Linked DNA regions of Roseiflexus sp. RS-1. The protein of the gene in region 2 interacts with the protein of the main gene of each other region in a pairwise test. Links are inferred from orthologs where the notes say so. Each region holds a gene or a part of one and is shown on either strand. Other genes may lie near its edges. The genes, in order: ROSERS_RS20725 and rsfS.

Region 1 (8,289 bases), 940 kb from region 2 along the record:
ACCGGCGCTCAACGCATGTTCTACGTCTCATCTTCGTGCGGCGTCTGCGGCAAAGCGTCGCTGGAGACGCTGCTTGCGCGCGGTTGCGCCCCGCTGTCCGATGATACGCTGCGCGTCGGGCTGCCGGCGCTCACAGGCATCGACGCTGCGCTCCGACAGGCGCAGGCGCTCTTCCACAAAACCGGCGGTCTCCACGCGGCTGCGCTGTTCGACGCCGACGGCGCGCTGCTGGCGCTGCGCGAGGATATTGGACGGCACAACGCCGTGGACAAACTGATCGGCGCGCATCTGCTGGAGGGACGTCTATCGGCGCTCACGCAGGCGATTCTGCTGGTCAGCGGACGCGCCGGGTTCGAGATCATGCAGAAAGCGTTGACGGCGCGCATACCGGTGGTGGCTGCGGTGGGCGCGCCCTCGACACTGGCGGTCACACTGGCGCAGCGTTTCAATATGACCCTGATCGGGTTCCTGCGTGGCGCGTCGCTGAATGTGTACGCCGGTGAACAGCGGATCGAATGGGTGGGGGAGTAAGCGCGTCCCTCATTCCCTCGACCCCCTTCTTCCACACGGGAGAAGGGGGAGTGTAGACGTCCTGCTGCGTTTACACCCTCTCATATTGCCCCGATTTGATAGAAGGTGGGGCTGCCGAAAGGGCTGTGATGAAGAAATGCTCACGACTCACAAGCAGTGGGGGCGGAAAGCCACACGCAACGCGGGTTGCTGACATGACCTCACATCGCTTTCTTTCCATCAAAGTGGGTCAGTATCAATAGTATAATTGATGTATGTCGTCCATCACTGCCGAAGAAGCCAAAGCCCTTGCCCCTGACCTGGCTTCGCTTAAAGCCGCTCAGGAACTGGCAGATATTTGTCATTGGGTCAGCCTGGGCGCCAACGAAGCAGCCTTGTGGGGTGAATGCAAGGGCAGTGCACAAAAGCCATACAAGGTGCAGGTAGATCTGTCCAATCGCGGCTTTGCCTGCACCTGTCCAAGTCGCAAATCTCCCTGTAAACATGTCCTGGGATTGATGCTGCTGGCATCGGCTTCGCCAACCATATTGAAAGATGCCACACCCCCTGCCTGGGTCTCTGAATGGCTGGAAAAACGCACCGACCAGACGTCGGATCACGCGGGACAGGCTGAACCCGACACTGCTTCGTCGCAGTCGCGTCAGAAAGACGCTGCACGCCGCGCCGCCAGACGTGAAAAACTGGTTGCTGCGGGTCTCGAAACGCTCGACCTCTGGCTCAAAGACCTGATCCGCCAGGGCCTGGCTTTCGCCCAGAGTGCGCCGGCTTCGTTTTGGGAACAGCAATCTGCCCGCCTGGTAGATGCCCAATTGCCTGGTGCGGCGCGGATGGTACGCGAGATGCGGGACATTCCCGGCGCCTCCCCCAACTGGACGGAAATTCTGCTCCTGAAAATGGCGCGACTCCACCTGCTCATCCAGGCCTACCGTCGTCTGGAAAGCCTGCCCGAACCCTCACGCACCGATGTGCGCACCCTGCTCGGCTGGACTATCAATCGCAAGGAGTTGATCCTCTCTTCTCCCGCCCTGAGCGATGACTGGCTGGTAGTGGCTCAGACCCTCGAGGAAGACGAGACAAGTGGGTTGCGCACCCAAATCAACTGGTTGTGGGGCAAAACCAGCCGCAAACCTGCTCAACTTATCCTCTTCGCTTTCAGAACCAGACCCTTCGAAGATCACCTTTTCCCTGGCCTGACCTTGCGCGGTGATCTGGTTTACTTCCCCAGCGCATACCCCTTGCGAGCCGTTTTCAAAAGCTACCGGAGGCTGGAATCCACTTTTGTTCCTGCTGGCTTGCCGAATTTTCTCGCCTTTCTCGATGCGTATTCTACCGCGCTCGGCCTCAACCCATGGTTAGAGCATTTTCCTGTCGTGTTGGAACATGTGACCATTGAAAGGTTGGAAACAAACTGGCTTTTGTGTGATGGTGAGAATCAGGCAATCCCCGTATCCTCCCGTTCCCACTGTTGGGAACTTCTTTCTCTTTCTGGCGGTCACCCTCTCACCGTTTTTGGCTTGTGGGACGGATTCTCATTTTTCCCCATGACGGCCTGGGAGAACGAAAGGTTTGTTCGCCTATGACTACCCTCAAGTCCCTTGCTCAATCTGCCATGCTGGGTTCGACCGACGAGTCGCTGCTCGCTTCGGCGATCCGTGTGGGGATCGCTGAATTGGGAGGATATGTCCCGGTAGCTTTTACAGGAGAAAGGGCAATCTGTGGCACAGAAAGCCGGCCGCGAATGCCGGAGAGAGCGGGGAGATTGTTCAAACGCATGCTGGAAGAAGAAATGGATGAACTGCTACCGGAGTTTTTGCAAGGGGCCGCCGAACGCGGCTATATCGTTCCCCCCGAAACCTTGCCTGCGCTCCTGAGTCCTGGCAGAAACGCATGGCATTCCCTGATCCTCCCCGTCATCGGTGAACGCGGGAGCTGGCTGGCCGCGCACAATCCAGCCTGGGACTATGCTCGCAAACGTGAGCCACTAGAAGCCTGGGAAAACGGAACTCGCGCCGAGCGGGTCTTCGCCCTGGAACGCATACGTACCACTGACCCGGCCAGAGGGCGCGAATGGGTACAGACCTGTTGGGAAACAGATTCACCCGAAGACCGTGCCGCGTTCCTGGCTACCTTTGCGATCGGATTGAGCATGGACGATGAACCCTTTCTCGAAGCCTGCCTTGATGACAAACGCAAAGAAGTGCGCCAGGCGGCGCGCAGATTGCTCCTGCGGCTGGAAACATCACGCTTCGTGAAACGGATGTGGACGCGGGTCAAGCTGATCGTTCGCGTCCGCTCCTCTTTTCTAAACAAGGGAACGTTGGAAGTGACTTTGCCCGAAGAACTGGATTCCGCTGCAAAACGGGACGGTGTGGGTGAGCTTGCGTTGCCCAAAAAGATGGGTGAAAAAGCCAGCAGACTGGCGCAACTGATCGCACTGACCCCGCCAGTGTTATGGAGCCGTGAATTTAACCGTTCACCTGACCGATGGATCGCCATGGCGCTCACCTGCGAATGGAAAGAGCCGCTCCTTCTCGGCTGGCAAATGGCTGCCATCGGAACAGCAGATGCAGACTGGGCCGAGTCGCTGATCCTGCTATGGATGACACAGGAGGAGGCACAATCTTTCCTGGATATGAACGCGCTTTCGGCACTGGTTCCTCTCCTGCGCGCCGAAAAAATTGAGGGGTGGGTCACCTCTATCGAACCCGGTGTCAGCGATACCCGCAGCACAAGAGCAATCGCGTTGTTAGAAATGTACCATCGGCCATGGACAGCAAACCTCTCGCGCTGGGTCGTGAAGAGCGTACAGCAGCAATCCACCGTTTTCCATCAGCGCTTACTCCAGGCGCTACCCGGCTTTGCCCGCTGGATGCCTCCTGAACTGTCCGATGAATTTTCGCAGGGTTGGGAAGATGAACCTGGAAGCGGCTGGAACAAGAAAATCGGGTCCTTTTTGCAAATCCTGAAGTTCCGTAACGAGATCAAATCCAGCCTGGAGGAACAATCATCATGAACCTGATTGTACGCGAACATGCCGAACAACAATTTGCCGAAGAACTGGCAGAACTGGCAAAGGTCGATACGCGCCCGCGTCCTCCAAACTGGAAACTCTCCCCGTGGGCAGTAACCACCTACATCCTGGGAGGTAAACTGGAAAATGGTTTTACCATTACGCCGAAGTATATCGGTAGCCGTCGAATCATCGAGGTGGCCGTAGCCACGCTGGCCACCGACCGGGCGCTGTTGCTGTTGGGCGTACCGGGCACAGCCAAGAGCTGGGTCTCCGAGCACCTGGCAGCCGCCATTTCCGGTGATTCAACCCTGCTCATTCAAGGAACAGCCGGCACAACAGAGGAAACTATCCGTTATGGCTGGAACTATGCTCGCCTGCTCGCAGAAGGTCCGAGCGAGAAAGCGCTTGTTCCCAGCCCGATTATGATCGCCATGCAAAGGGGCAAACTGGCGCGTGTCGAGGAACTGACGCGCATTCCCTCGGAGGTGCAAGACACGCTGATTTCGGTTCTTTCAGAGAAAACCCTCCCCATTCCGGAACTGGGGAGCGAAGTGCAGGCAGTTAAGGGCTTCAACTTGATTGCCACCGCCAACAACCGTGATAAAGGGGTGAACGATCTTTCCTCTGCTCTGCGACGGCGCTTCAACACCGTGGTCATGCCGCTGCCAGCCACGCTGGAAGAGGAAGTGGAAATCGTTCGCTACCGTACAGAGGCGCTTGGACGTGCTCTTGAACTGCCGGCTGAGCCACCCGCGCTGGAGGAAATTCGCCGCATCGTGACCATTTTCCGCGAACTGCGCGCCGGAATGACCGCAGACGGGAAGAGCAGGCTCAAATCGCCAAGTGGCACGCTCTCCACAGCCGAGGCCATCTCCGTCGTCATCAATGGCCTGGCCCTCGCGGCCCATTTTAGCGATGGGAAACTTCGCGCCGGAGACGTGGCCGCCGGGCTGGTCGGCGCTGTTATCAAAGACCCGCTCCAGGACCGAATCGTCTGGCAGGAATATTTGGAGACGGTGGCAAAAGAAAGAAAAGACTGGAAGGACCTGTATCGAGCCTGCAAAGAGATGGAATAGCCTCTATGGTCACCCTTCTCGGCATTCGTCACCACGGGCCTGGCTCTGCCAGAAGCGTGCGCGCAGCGCTGGAGAAACTGCGTCCCGATTGTGTCCTGGTCGAAGGACCTCCCGAAGCTGACGCCTTGCTGCCCCTTTTCGCCGACCCGGAGGCGATTCCGCCGCTTGCTCTGTTGATTTACCTGCCAGACAACCCACAATATGCCATTTTCTACCCTTTCGCCGAATTTTCTCCCGAATGGCAAGCCATTCGCTACGCCCTGGCAAACAAGATCACGGTGAGGTTCATGGACCTGGAACAAAGGCATCTCCTTGTTGCTCACCGTCCTGATCCAGAACAATCCCCGACGCCTGTTTTCCCGTCTTCAGATCCTTTTCAAATCCTGGCTCAGGCCGCTGGCTATTCAGACAGCGAACGCTGGTGGGAACGTTTCATCGAACAGCGACGCACCACGGAAGGCATTTTTAGCGGCATTCTCGAATTGATGAGCGCCCTGCGCGCCGAAGCGGAAAGTTTGGGACAGAACGAACCCCAGAACCTTGTCCGCGAAGCGGCGATGCGAAACATCATCCGTGCTGCCCAGGTCGAAGGCTACGAGAACATTGCAGTGGTTTGTGGGGCCTGGCACGCTCCGGCTCTTACCCATCTCGATACGGACCAGGCAGATGAGACGCTCCTGGCTGATTTTCTTCGTTCCATTGTTCCCGATCGCCGGGCCGGTTCATCCACCGGTCAGCCGGCGGTAAGCCTCATTCCCTGGACATATGACCGCCTTGCCCGCCGCTCCGGGTATGGCGCAGGGATAGATTCCCCCGGCTGGTACGAGCATCTCTGGCAGAGTGAAAGCAACATCGTCGAAGGCTGGATGGTCAAAGTGGCGCAACAGATGCGCGCGGAAGGGCTGGAGGTCTCGCCTGCCCATGCCATCGAAGGGACACGCCTGGCCGAAACGCTGGCTGCGTTGCGCGATCTTCCTCTCCCCGGCTTGCCCGAAGTGGAAGAAGCCATCCGGGCCGTGTTTTGTTTTGGCGACGATGTTCCCTTGCGCCTCATGTATGAGAAGTTAATCGTGGGTCAGCGAATGGGCAAAGTGCCACTGGCTGCACCCACTGTTCCCCTCCAGCGCGACCTCTTCGCCGCCCAGAGACGCACCCGTCTCGAACCCTCCGCCACACCTCAAACTCTTGACCTCGATCTGCGCAAACCGCTTCTGCTCGAACGTTCCCGCCTCTTGCACCGGCTCACCCTGTTGGGCATTCCCTGGGGCAGATTACAATCGGCGTCTGGGGGCAAAGGCACCTTCCACGAGATCTGGCACATTGAATGGAAGCCTGAATTTGCCGTCAACATCATCGAAGCCAGTATGTGGGGGAATACCCTCCTTGAAGCCGCGACCAACAAAGTCCAGGACGAAGCTGGCCGTGCCACCGAGTTGCCAGCGATCACTCGCCTGGTCGAGGTCGCTCTGCTGGCTGACCTGCCCGAAGTGATCCCACCCCTCCTGGAGCGCACCCAATCCCTCGCTGCTTCCAGCACCGACCTCTCACATCTGATGGATGCTCTCCCGCCACTCATCAACATCAGTCGCTATGGCAACGTTCGCCAAACCGACACCGCTCTGGTTCGTCACATTGTGGATGAACTGATCACTCGCGTTTGCATTGGCCTGCCCGCTGCCTGTTCTGCCCTCAATGAGGATGCCGCCCAGAAGATGTTCGCGCGCATTAGAGCGATCAATCGGGGTATTGATCTGATAGAGGGGATGGGGAACGGCGATCACACACAAGCCTGGCTGCGCACCCTGACGACCCTGGCCACACTGTCGGCCGGGCACGGGCTTATTCGTGGACTTGCCTCCCGCCTCCTCTACGATGCCCATGCTGACGATGAGACGATCATCCGCATGAGCCTGGCACTCTCCCCTGGCGCACCCGCTGCCGACGCTGCCGCCTGGCTGCAGGGATTCCTCCATAGCGGCGGTCAGGCTCTGATTCACGATCCTGCCCTGTGGCAATTGCTGGATGAGTGGGTATTATCTCTGTCCGAGGCTTCCTTCATCACCATTCTGCCGATCCTGCGCCGTACCTTCAGCGCCTTTTCTGATCCGGAACGTCGCCAGATAGGTGAGCTCGCCAGAAACGCAGGAAGCCGCCTCTTTTCGACCAGCGAGATGAAACTCGACCCCGTCCGTGGAGAGAAAGCTCTGGCACTGGTCAATGTGATTCTGGGAGCAACGAACGATGAGGAGCGATAACCCGTCTTCTTTTGATCCCGCTCAGGAAAGGTTGCGCCGCTGGCGTCTCATCCTGGGCGGCGAGGCGGATGGCACCGGCTTTTCTCTGAGCAACGAAACCGACCTGGGTATGGATCAAGCGCTGGCCGCGCTCTATTCCCGCGCCGAACAGAAGGGGCGAGGCGGATTAAGCGCTTCCGCTCCCCACGTGGCGCGCTGGTTGGGAGATATTCGCACGTATTTTCCCGCCCCGGTTGTCCATATCATGCAAAAAGACGCCCTGGAACGGCTCAACCTGCGTCAAATGCTACTCCAACCCGAAATGCTGGAAGCCGTCACCCCCGATATTCATCTCGTTTCAACCATCCTTTCACTCAGCAAAGTTATCCCCGAACAGACCAGACACACCGCCCGTCAGTTGGTGCGCGCCCTGGTCGAACAACTGGAGAAAAAACTGGAAGGACCCCTGCGCCAGGCTATTAGCGGCGCTCTCCACCGCGCTGCTCATCATCGCCGTCCGCGCTACGCCGACATGGACTGGAATCGCACCATCCGCGCCAACTTGAAGCACTACCAACCGAATTACAAGACCATCATCCCCGAAAGACGCATTGGCTATGAGCGCCGAAAGTCGGCCTCCAGATTGCGCGACATCATTCTGTGCGTGGATCAGAGCGGCTCCATGGCTTCCTCAGTGGTTTATGCCTCGATCTATGCGGCAGTCATGGCCTCGCTCCCGGCTATTAAGACCTCATTGGTATTGTTCGACACAGCAGTCATAGATCTGACTCCTGAATTGCACGACCCGGTGGACGTATTGTTTGGCGCCCAGCTGGGGGGTGGAACAGATATCGGGCAAGCCTTGACCTATTGTCAGAGCCTTATCCACGTCCCGAACGACACCATTTTGATCCTCATCAGTGACCTGTACGAAGGCGGTCATCCTGATCGTCTCCTGCGCCATGCAGCTTCACTGGTCAATGCTGGCGTCCAGGTCATCACCCTGCTGGCTCTCAGCGACGAGGGCCGCCCTTCTTTCCATCACCAGATTGCCGCCAGACTGGTTGCACTCGGCATCCCTTGTTTTGCCTGCACTCCTGATCAGTTTCCCGGTCTGATGGCTGCAGCCATCAAACGGGAAGACCTGCACGAATGGGCGGCAGGTGAAGGAATAGTCGCCGTTCGCGCCGGAGGCACCCCGTTTTCGAGCTAGTGTCCCTTGCTATCGCTGACAAACTGGCTCGTCAAAACCTCAAAAGCGTGTCATAATTTGCGTGATCGTGTGGTGGAAACCTGCTGCACTTGTTGCGAAGGCGTAGTCCGAAGGGGCGGCATTGCAGTGAGGTTTTGGCAAGAGGCGGCAAGGTACACTCAACCTTTCAACAGGCGATTGGTATAATGACCGGACAATAACCACATCGGGCAGCACAGCATG
Region 2 (8,219 bases):
AAGTTCACAACCGCAATTTCGCGCACGACATTGTTGTTGCCGGTCAACCGGATGCCGCTGCGATTGATCAGTTCTGATCCATCGATAATGATTTCAGGACCGATCAGATTTGCCTGGGCGGGCCAGTTGATCTCCTGGGATTTTCCGTCAATGGTGATATTTCCTGCAAGCGCTGGCAGCGGCTCATTATCGTTTCTAATCCGAATACGGATCGCACGGTACAGACCGTTCGTTTCAAAAGCAGGAACCTGCGGCGGAATGTTGAACTTGATGACACCCCCGCCAGCGGCATTCGCCGCATTGATCGCCTGACGCAACGAACAGGTGGGAGAGGGATTGGCAGGGTCGCCGCTTGTTGAAACCGGACATGTCGAGCCGTCTGCATCCTCCGCCGTCGTCACCACAAACACCCCTGATGCCAGCGCGACCGGCGTTGACGCGGCAGGACCGACAGGCAACAGCGCTCCGACGATGATCACAAGCGTGAGCAGCGTGAGGGCGGAAGAGAAACGTGACATGGATCGCTCCTGATGAGGCAACAGACCGCCATAGACTGATGCTGGCGTGTCAATGATACTATATCACGTCGGGCAAGAGGAAGTTGATAGGATGTTAGTACCAACATCTGCGGCAAATCTAACACACTTCTAACACTGCACATATAGCGGATTAGCAAGAAACGGGTAAACTAACAGCAGTGACAGGCGCAGCGGGCGTTCCCGCAGTGCATGCTCCTTCAGTTCACAATTTTGCAGGGAAGAAGGTGAGACGACTATGCCAAAGATTGTCGGCATTGACCTGGGAACAACCAACTCGGTCGTCGCGGTGATGGAAGGCGGCGACCCGGTCGTTATTCCGAACGCGGAAGGCAACCGCACCACGCCGTCGGTTGTTGCGTTCACGAAGAACGGTGAGCGCCTGGTCGGGCAGACGGCGAAGCGCCAGGCGACGATCAACCCGGACAATACGTTTTATTCGATCAAGCGCTTCATCGGGCGCAATTTTGATGAGACGACCGTTGAGCGCGAGATGGTGCCCTTCAAGGTGGTGAAGGGTCCACGCAACGATGTGCGCGTCTTCTCGCCGGTGACTGGCAAAGAATATGCGCCGCAGGAGATTTCGGCGATGGTGTTGCAGAAACTCAAAACCGACGCCGAAGCGTACCTTGGCGAGCCGGTGACCAAAGCGGTGATTACCGTTCCGGCATACTTCAACGACAGTCAGCGTCAGGCGACCAAGGACGCCGGCAAGATCGCCGGGCTTGAGGTGCTGCGCATCATCAATGAGCCGACTGCGGCTGCGCTGGCGTATGGTCTCGATAAGAAGAAGGACGAGACGATTCTGGTGTTCGACCTGGGCGGCGGGACGTTCGACGTGTCGGTGCTCGAAGTCGGCGATGGCGTGGTCGAGGTGAAAGCCACCAACGGCGATACGCACCTCGGCGGCGATGACTATGACCAGCGGATCGTCAACTGGCTGATCGACGAGTTCCGCAAGGATCAGGGCATCGATCTGAGCAAGGACCGCCAGGCGTTGCAGCGCCTGAAAGAAGCAGCGGAGAAGGCGAAGATCGAACTCTCCAGCATGTCGGAGACCGAGATCAACCTGCCGTTCATCACCGCCGACGCCAGCGGTCCGAAGCATTTGCAAATGCGCCTCAGCCGTGCGAAGTTCGAGCAGTTGACCGCCGACCTGACTGAACGCCTGAAGGGTCCGTTCTTCCAGGCGTTGAAGGACGCTGGTCTGAAGCCAGGCGATCTTGACGAGGTCGTGCTGGTTGGCGGCTCGACGCGCATGCCGGTGGTCATCGACCTGGTGCGCAAACTGACGGGCAAAGAGCCGAACCGCAGCGTTAACCCAGACGAGGTCGTGGCGATTGGCGCGGCGATCCAGGCAGGCGTGCTCGGCGGCGATGTGAAGGATGTGGTGTTGCTCGACGTCACGCCGCTCTCACTCGGTGTCGAGACGCTTGGCGGTGTGATGACCAAACTGATCGAGCGCAACACGACCATTCCGACCCGCAAGAGCGAAATCTTCTCGACGGCTGCCGACGGGCAGACGGCGGTGGACATCCACGTGTTGCAGGGCGAGCGCGAACTGGCAGCCGACAATATGACGCTGGGTCGCTTCCGGCTCGAAGGTATTCCGCCGGCGCCGCGCGGCGTGCCGCAGATCGAAGTGACGTTCGATATCGACGCCAACGGCATCCTGAACGTGTCCGCCCGCGATAAGGCAACCGGGAAGGAGCAGCGGATCACGATCACCGCCAGCACCAACCTGTCGAAGGAAGAGATCGAGCGGATGATCCGCGACGCCGAACTGCATGCAGCCGAGGACAAGCGGCGACGCGAACTGATCGAACTGAAGAACCAGTCGGACAGCCTGGCGTACCAGAGCGAGAAGTCGCTGAACGAACTCGGCGACAAGGTTGATCCGGCGCTCAAGAGCCGCGTCGAGGGTCTGATCAAAGACCTGCGCGAGGCGATCAGCCAGGAGAACGAGAGCCGTATGCGCTCGATTTCGTCGGAGTTGCAACAGGCGATGTACCAGGTGTCGCAGAGCGCCTACACCAGCGCAGGCGGCGACGGCGCCGGCGCGAAGAAGGGCAAAGACGAAGGCGTCGTCGAGGGAGAGTACACCGTCGAGTAGTAGGGACGCAGCGGTGCTGCGTCCCCGCAGCGCTGCTGGAAATAGAACACGGATCGGCACGGGTTTGAAATAGAACACGGATCGGCACGGATCTTTTGATTGACATCCGCGGTCATCCGTCTCACCCGTGCTGATCCGTGGTTAATTTTATAGCGGTTCTCACAGGGGTTGAACCAGGTGGACGAGGTTGAACACTCCCGGAATCGCGACGACCGAAATGATGAAGATTGAGAAATAAATCCGCTATCCCGCGCTAGCCGTGGGGCTGATGGAGATTGAAAATTAAATCCGCTATACTGCGCTAGCCGTGGGGCTGAAGCCCTCGGCTAACCAGGGCAAAGCCCGCCTGCGCGGGCTATGGCGGATTATTTCTTCAAAGACCATAAGCCCTCGGCTATCCAGGGCAAAGCCCGCCTGCGCGGGCTATGGCGGATTATTTCTTCAAAGACCATAAGCCCTCGGCTATCTAAGGCAAAGCCCGCCTGCGCGGGCTATACCGGATTATTTATTCAAAGACCATAATTTCGGTCTACATTCCGCTGGCAGCGCGCGCCTCACGCGACACGGCGGATAGGAAAATGGTCAATGTAGCCGAGAACTGCTATAAGTTTCATCGACGATGAACCTTCTCGACATCCTGATCGGCATCATCCTGGCGCTGGCAGGCATCGCTGGCTACTACTGGGGTCTCGTGCGGCAAATCCTGGCGCTCGCCGGTCTCGCGGCGGGTCTGGCGGTCGCCGGCCGGTACGGTTCAGATGCAGCCGACGCGCTGATGTCGTTCACCGCCAGTCGCGCCGTGGCTGAGGTGGGCGGCGCACTCACGCTGCTGGCGCTGGTGAGCGGCAGCGCCAGTCTGCTCGCCTCGCTGCTCCAGCTGTACGTGGGACTGATCGTTTTCGGCAACCTCGACCATGGGCTGGGTGCGGCGCTGGGAATCGTGCATGCCGCGCTGCTGATCACGGCGCTGGGGCAGGTCATCCGGGCGTATCCGCTGGAGCCGTGGACGACGATGGTGCGCGACTCAACGCTGGCATCGCTGTTGATGCAGACTGCGGGGGTCGTGACCGGATCGCTGTTGCGTCTTGCGTCATAGGGAGCGGAGGAAGACCTTTGCCCCCTCATCCCCCAACCCCCTTCTCCCACAAGGGGAGAAGGGGGAGGTTGGGCATTCTGATGGCTGAAACGGTAGATGGCGCGCAGGGGCTTGCCAAAAATCCCTGTGGGCATCCCCCCTGATCCTGCTCCCACGAAGGGAAGAAGGGGGAGAGAGGAGCGCTCGATGCCCCATGTGAGCAACGACTCAACGTCATCACGTTGCAGGCGTGCCGCGATTCTGGTAGAATCAGACGAGAAGATATATCGGGAGATGTCGCACAACTCTGAAATGAAGGAGGGCGCTCTGATCCAGGAACAGGCTGTACAGGCGACAGAAATCGCGCGACGGGCAGTGACGCTCGCCGAAGACAAACAGGCCAGCAATATCGTCCTGCTCGATTTGCGACGGTTGAACAGCGTTGCGGATTACTTCGTCATCTGCACCGGCGGGAGCGAACGCCAGCTCAAGGCGATCACCGAAGCCATCGATGAGGGACTCGCCCGCGAGTACGATATCCAGCCGCGCATCGAGGGAACAGCCGACACTGGCTGGGTGCTGCTCGACTATGGCGATGTGGTCGTTCACATTTTTTCTGTCGAACTGCGCGACCGTTACCGGCTTGAACGGCTGTGGAGCAAAGCGACCCCGGTCGTCGTCATGCAATAGGAATGACATATACTATGAATGCCAGTAAGCGCACGCACTATGTCATCTTTGGTCTCGGCGCAGCCGTTGGCAGCGCGGTTGGCCTTGTGCTTGGCTCGATCCTGACCTACTGGCTCGGTGAGGGGACGGTGCGCCTTGTTCAGCGCGTCTTCCGTCGCTTTACGGGCGGTGACCAGCCTAACTTTGAGATGTTGTTGCAGTAGCGAGGGCGCCTTCAATCCCCACTGGGCTTGCACTGCATAGATTCAGATTTTGCCGCAAAAACGTACTGCATTCTGGTATTCTTTTGCCCCTCATCCCCCCGACCCCCTTCTCCCACAAGAGGAGAAGGGGGAGTTTGGGCGTCCTGATGGCTGAAACCCCCGACCCCGCGCTGGATCGGCGCACCAACGTTGAGGGAGAAGGGGAAGTTTGGGCGTTCTGATGGCTAAAAGGGGAGATGACACACAGAGGCTTGCCAGAAAACCCACCCCTGTGAGGATCACCATTCCCCTGCTTTGAAACTAACCACGGATTAGCACGGATGATGGTTAAGAAATCCGTGCCGATCCGTTATGTCTGTGCCGATCCGTGTTCTATTCGATTCGCCGTGGGGCTGAACCCCTCGGCTATGCAGGGCGAGGCCCGCCTGTGCGTCACGCGAACTCCAACGGTGACCCTCTCGCCTATCGGCTATCGCCTATCGGCTATCAGCTATCGCCTCTCGCTTACAGGACCTCTCGGACCAGTTGAGCAATATCGGTCGGCAGGCGCGCCACGCGCACACCCACTGCTTCGAGCGCTGCGATCTTCTCCTGGGCGGTGCCTTCGCCGCCGGTAATGATCGCGCCTGCGTGCCCCATCCGTTTGCCCGGCGGCGCCGTTTGCCCGGCGATGAAACTGACGACCGGCTTCGTGACGTGCGCCGCGATATACTTCGCGGCATCGATCTCCGCCGCCCCGCCGATTTCGCCGATCAGCACAATTGCAGCCGTCTCAGGATCAGCCTGGAACATCTCCAGCACATCGACAAAGGAGGTGCCGATGATCGGGTCGCCGCCGATCCCGACAATCGTCGTCTGCCCCAGACCGATCCGCGTCAACGCATCGACCGCCTCGTAGGTGAGTGTGCCGCTCTTCGACACCACCCCGACCGGACCGGGAGTGGCGATGTTGCCCGGAATGATCCCCACCTTCGCCTGACCAGGGGTCAGCAACCCGGGGCAGTTCGGTCCGATCAGGCGCGCGCCATGTTCACGAATGAAGGCGTAGGTCGCCACCATGTCGTTCGCCGGAATGCCTTCGGTAATGCAGACGATCAACGGGATGCCAGCCGCCGCCGCCTCACGCATCGCATCCGGCGCAAAGGCTGCCGGGACGTAAATGACCGAAACATTCGCACCGGTTTGTTTGACGGCTTCCGCCACCGTGTTGAACACCGGCACCCTGCCGTCGATCGCGGTCTGCCCACCGCGACCCGGCGTGACACCTGCAACCACGTTCGTGCCATAAGCAATCATCTGGCGCGTATGGAACTCACCCTCGCGCCCGGTGATCCCCTGCACGAGCAAACGGGTGTTTTTATCGACCAGAATGCTCACCTGCCGCCTCCTTACCCTCTATTGATCCCGCGCTGTGCGTGCGATGGTAGCACATTCTCGCCCGAATGACAAATCCTTACCGCTCGCCGAAGATCGCCCGCCCGATCCGCACGATAGTCGCCCCTTCTTCAATGGCGACTTCAAAGTCGTCAGTCATACCCATCGACAGATCACGCCATGGTGCGATTGGAAATCGCTGCGCCAGCGCGTCACGCAGGCGCCGCGTCGCGCGGAACACGGGGCGCGCTGCTTCCGGGTCGGGCGCCCATGGCGCAATCGTCATCAACCCGCGCACGTCCAGGTGCGGCAGCGCCAGTATCTGCTCGACATCGGCGCAAAAACGCTCATACACATCGGGCTGCGTTTCCCAACCATACAGATCGAAACCGGACTTCGTCGCCTCACCAGAGACATTCACCTGCAAGAGGATGGGCAAACGTCTCCCCGGATCACGACGCACCTCAGCAGCGTAGCGGTTGATAGCCTGCGCCAACCGCAGACTATCGACCGAATGGACCATATCGAACAACGTGGCGGCTTTTTTTGCCTTGTTCGTTTGCAGATGCCCGATCAGGTGCCAGGTCAAACGATAGCGTTCCGCCTCCAGCGCAGTCATTTTGGCTTCCGCCTCCTGCACCCGGTTTTCGCCAATCTCGCACAGACCCGCATCCAGCGCCGTGCGGATCGCCTCCACCGGCTGCGCCTTCGTCACCCCCACCAGGCGAATCGTCGCAGGATCGCGGTGTGCGCGCTGCGCTGCGGCGGCGATTCGCTCGCGCACGATCCTCAGTCGGTCAATGAACGTCTCCATGAATTATGGTATACTCTCGGTTCAAGAGCACGATGTTCTGGACGCCATGATACACCAGGAATGCAGGTGAGCAGCGCCAACAACAGGATCATTGCTGTGCTCTTCGTCTGCACGGGGAATATCTGTCGTTCCCCCATGGCGGAGGGCATCTTCCGGCATTATGTCGAGCAGGCCGGGTTGAGCGGGCGGATCAAAACCGACTCTGCCGGAATCGGCGCGTGGAACATTGGCGACCCGCCGCATCCGGGGGTCACCGCGCTGCTTGCCGAACGCGGCATCCGCTGCAACCATCGCGCGCGCATGATCCAGGCGGACGATTTCGCGCGTTTCGACTACATCGTTGCGGCCGAGCGCGCCCATCTCGACGCACTGCGCCGCATGGTCGGCAGTTCGCTGGTGCGCCTCAGCCTGCTGCTCGATTATGCGCCCGATCTCGGTCTCCGCGATATTCCCGACCCGTACTATAACGGGCGCTTCCGCGACGTCCACGATATGATCGACCGCGCCTGCCGCGGCCTGCTCACCCACATCATCACCGCCGAGCGCCTGGAGATCACCCGCCCATAGCGCGCCCGCACCCCTGATCACGGCCAGCACCGCCCAGTCTCGCTGATCGCCGTCGCCAGCGCCGCTAACATTGTGGATTGCCGTCGCCGCTCAGCCAGCGCCGCCAGCCACGGCTGTAGCGCTCGCAGATCACCGAGCAACGCCGGGCGCCCCCGTTGCGCAAGGGTGCGCAGCGTTGGCACAAACTGTTCATCGAGCGCAGGGGTTGCTGCCAGGTGGGGGGCGAGCGCGGCCAGCGCTCTGGGGCGAGAAAAATCCCACTCAATCGCCCGTGCGGCGGCGAGGGCGTCGGCGAACAGGTGCGTGGGCAGGTGGGGGGCGAGCGCGGCCAGCGCCTCAGATCGCCAGTACTTGTCGGCAATTGTCCGAGCGGCGGCGAGGGCCTCGGCGAACAGGTGCGTGGGCAGGTGGGGGGCGAGCGCGGCCAGCGCCTCAGATCGCCAGTACTCGTCGGCAATTGTCCGAGCGGCGGCGAGGGCCTCGGCGTAGACGGCGGGCTGCTGCCCGGCGGGCAGGTGGGGGGCGAGCGCGGCCAGCGCCTCAGATCGCCGGTACTCGCTGTCAATTGTCCGAGCGGCGGCGAGGGCCTCGGCGTAGACGGCGGGCTGCTGCCCGGCGGGCAGGTGGGGGGCGAGCGCGGCCAGCGCTGCGACCTGGTCATCGGCATCGCGGATTGTCCGAGCGGCGGCGAGGGCCTCGGCGAGCAGGTGCGGGGGCAGGTGGGGGGCGAGCGCGGCCAGCGCCCGAGATCGCCAGTGCTCGTCGGCAATTGTCCGAGCGGCGGCGAGGGCCTCGGCGTAGACGGCGGGCTGCTGCCCGGCGGGCAGGTGGGGGGCGAGCGCGGCCA

What was found.
Region 1: the proteins of rsfS (region 2) and ROSERS_RS20725 interact in binary tests that used the Escherichia coli proteins (3 or more experiments, as listed by UniProt). The link is inferred for Roseiflexus sp. RS-1 from one-to-one orthologs.

Annotation. Positions count from the first base shown.
Region 1 is NC_009523.1:5,028,792-5,037,080, forward strand. What follows is about bases 2,581-5,580. They hold ROSERS_RS20725 (ATP-binding protein), read left to right. Parts: upstream 2,581-3,540; coding sequence 3,541-4,620; downstream 4,621-5,580. Other genes in these bases: ROSERS_RS24420 (DUF5691 domain-containing protein), read left to right, coding at 2,581-3,544; ROSERS_RS20730 (DUF5682 family protein), read left to right, coding at 4,626-5,580. In the rest of the region: formate dehydrogenase accessory sulfurtransferase FdhD, read left to right, coding at 1-531; ROSERS_RS20715 (SWIM zinc finger family protein), read left to right, coding at 786-2,111; more of ROSERS_RS24420, read left to right, coding at 2,108-2,580; more of ROSERS_RS20730, read left to right, coding at 5,581-6,875; ROSERS_RS20735 (VWA domain-containing protein), read left to right, coding at 6,862-8,067.
Region 2 is NC_009523.1:4,090,390-4,098,608, forward strand. Bases 2,787-5,716 are described here. They hold rsfS (ribosome silencing factor), read left to right. Parts: upstream 2,787-4,018; coding sequence 4,019-4,414; downstream 4,415-5,716. Other genes in these bases: ROSERS_RS16720 (CvpA family protein), read left to right, coding at 3,269-3,745; ROSERS_RS16730 (hypothetical protein), read left to right, coding at 4,429-4,617; sucD (succinate--CoA ligase subunit alpha), read right to left, coding at 5,122-5,716. Also shown: ROSERS_RS16710 (right-handed parallel beta-helix repeat-containing protein), read right to left, coding at 1-518; molecular chaperone DnaK, read left to right, coding at 775-2,649; more of sucD, read right to left, coding at 5,717-5,994; ROSERS_RS16740 (YggS family pyridoxal phosphate-dependent enzyme), read right to left, coding at 6,071-6,805; ROSERS_RS16745 (low molecular weight protein-tyrosine-phosphatase), read left to right, coding at 6,866-7,372; ROSERS_RS26925 (ATP-binding protein), read right to left, coding at 7,390-8,219. UniProt on the Escherichia coli protein: Functions as a ribosomal silencing factor. Interacts with ribosomal protein uL14 (rplN), blocking formation of intersubunit bridge B8.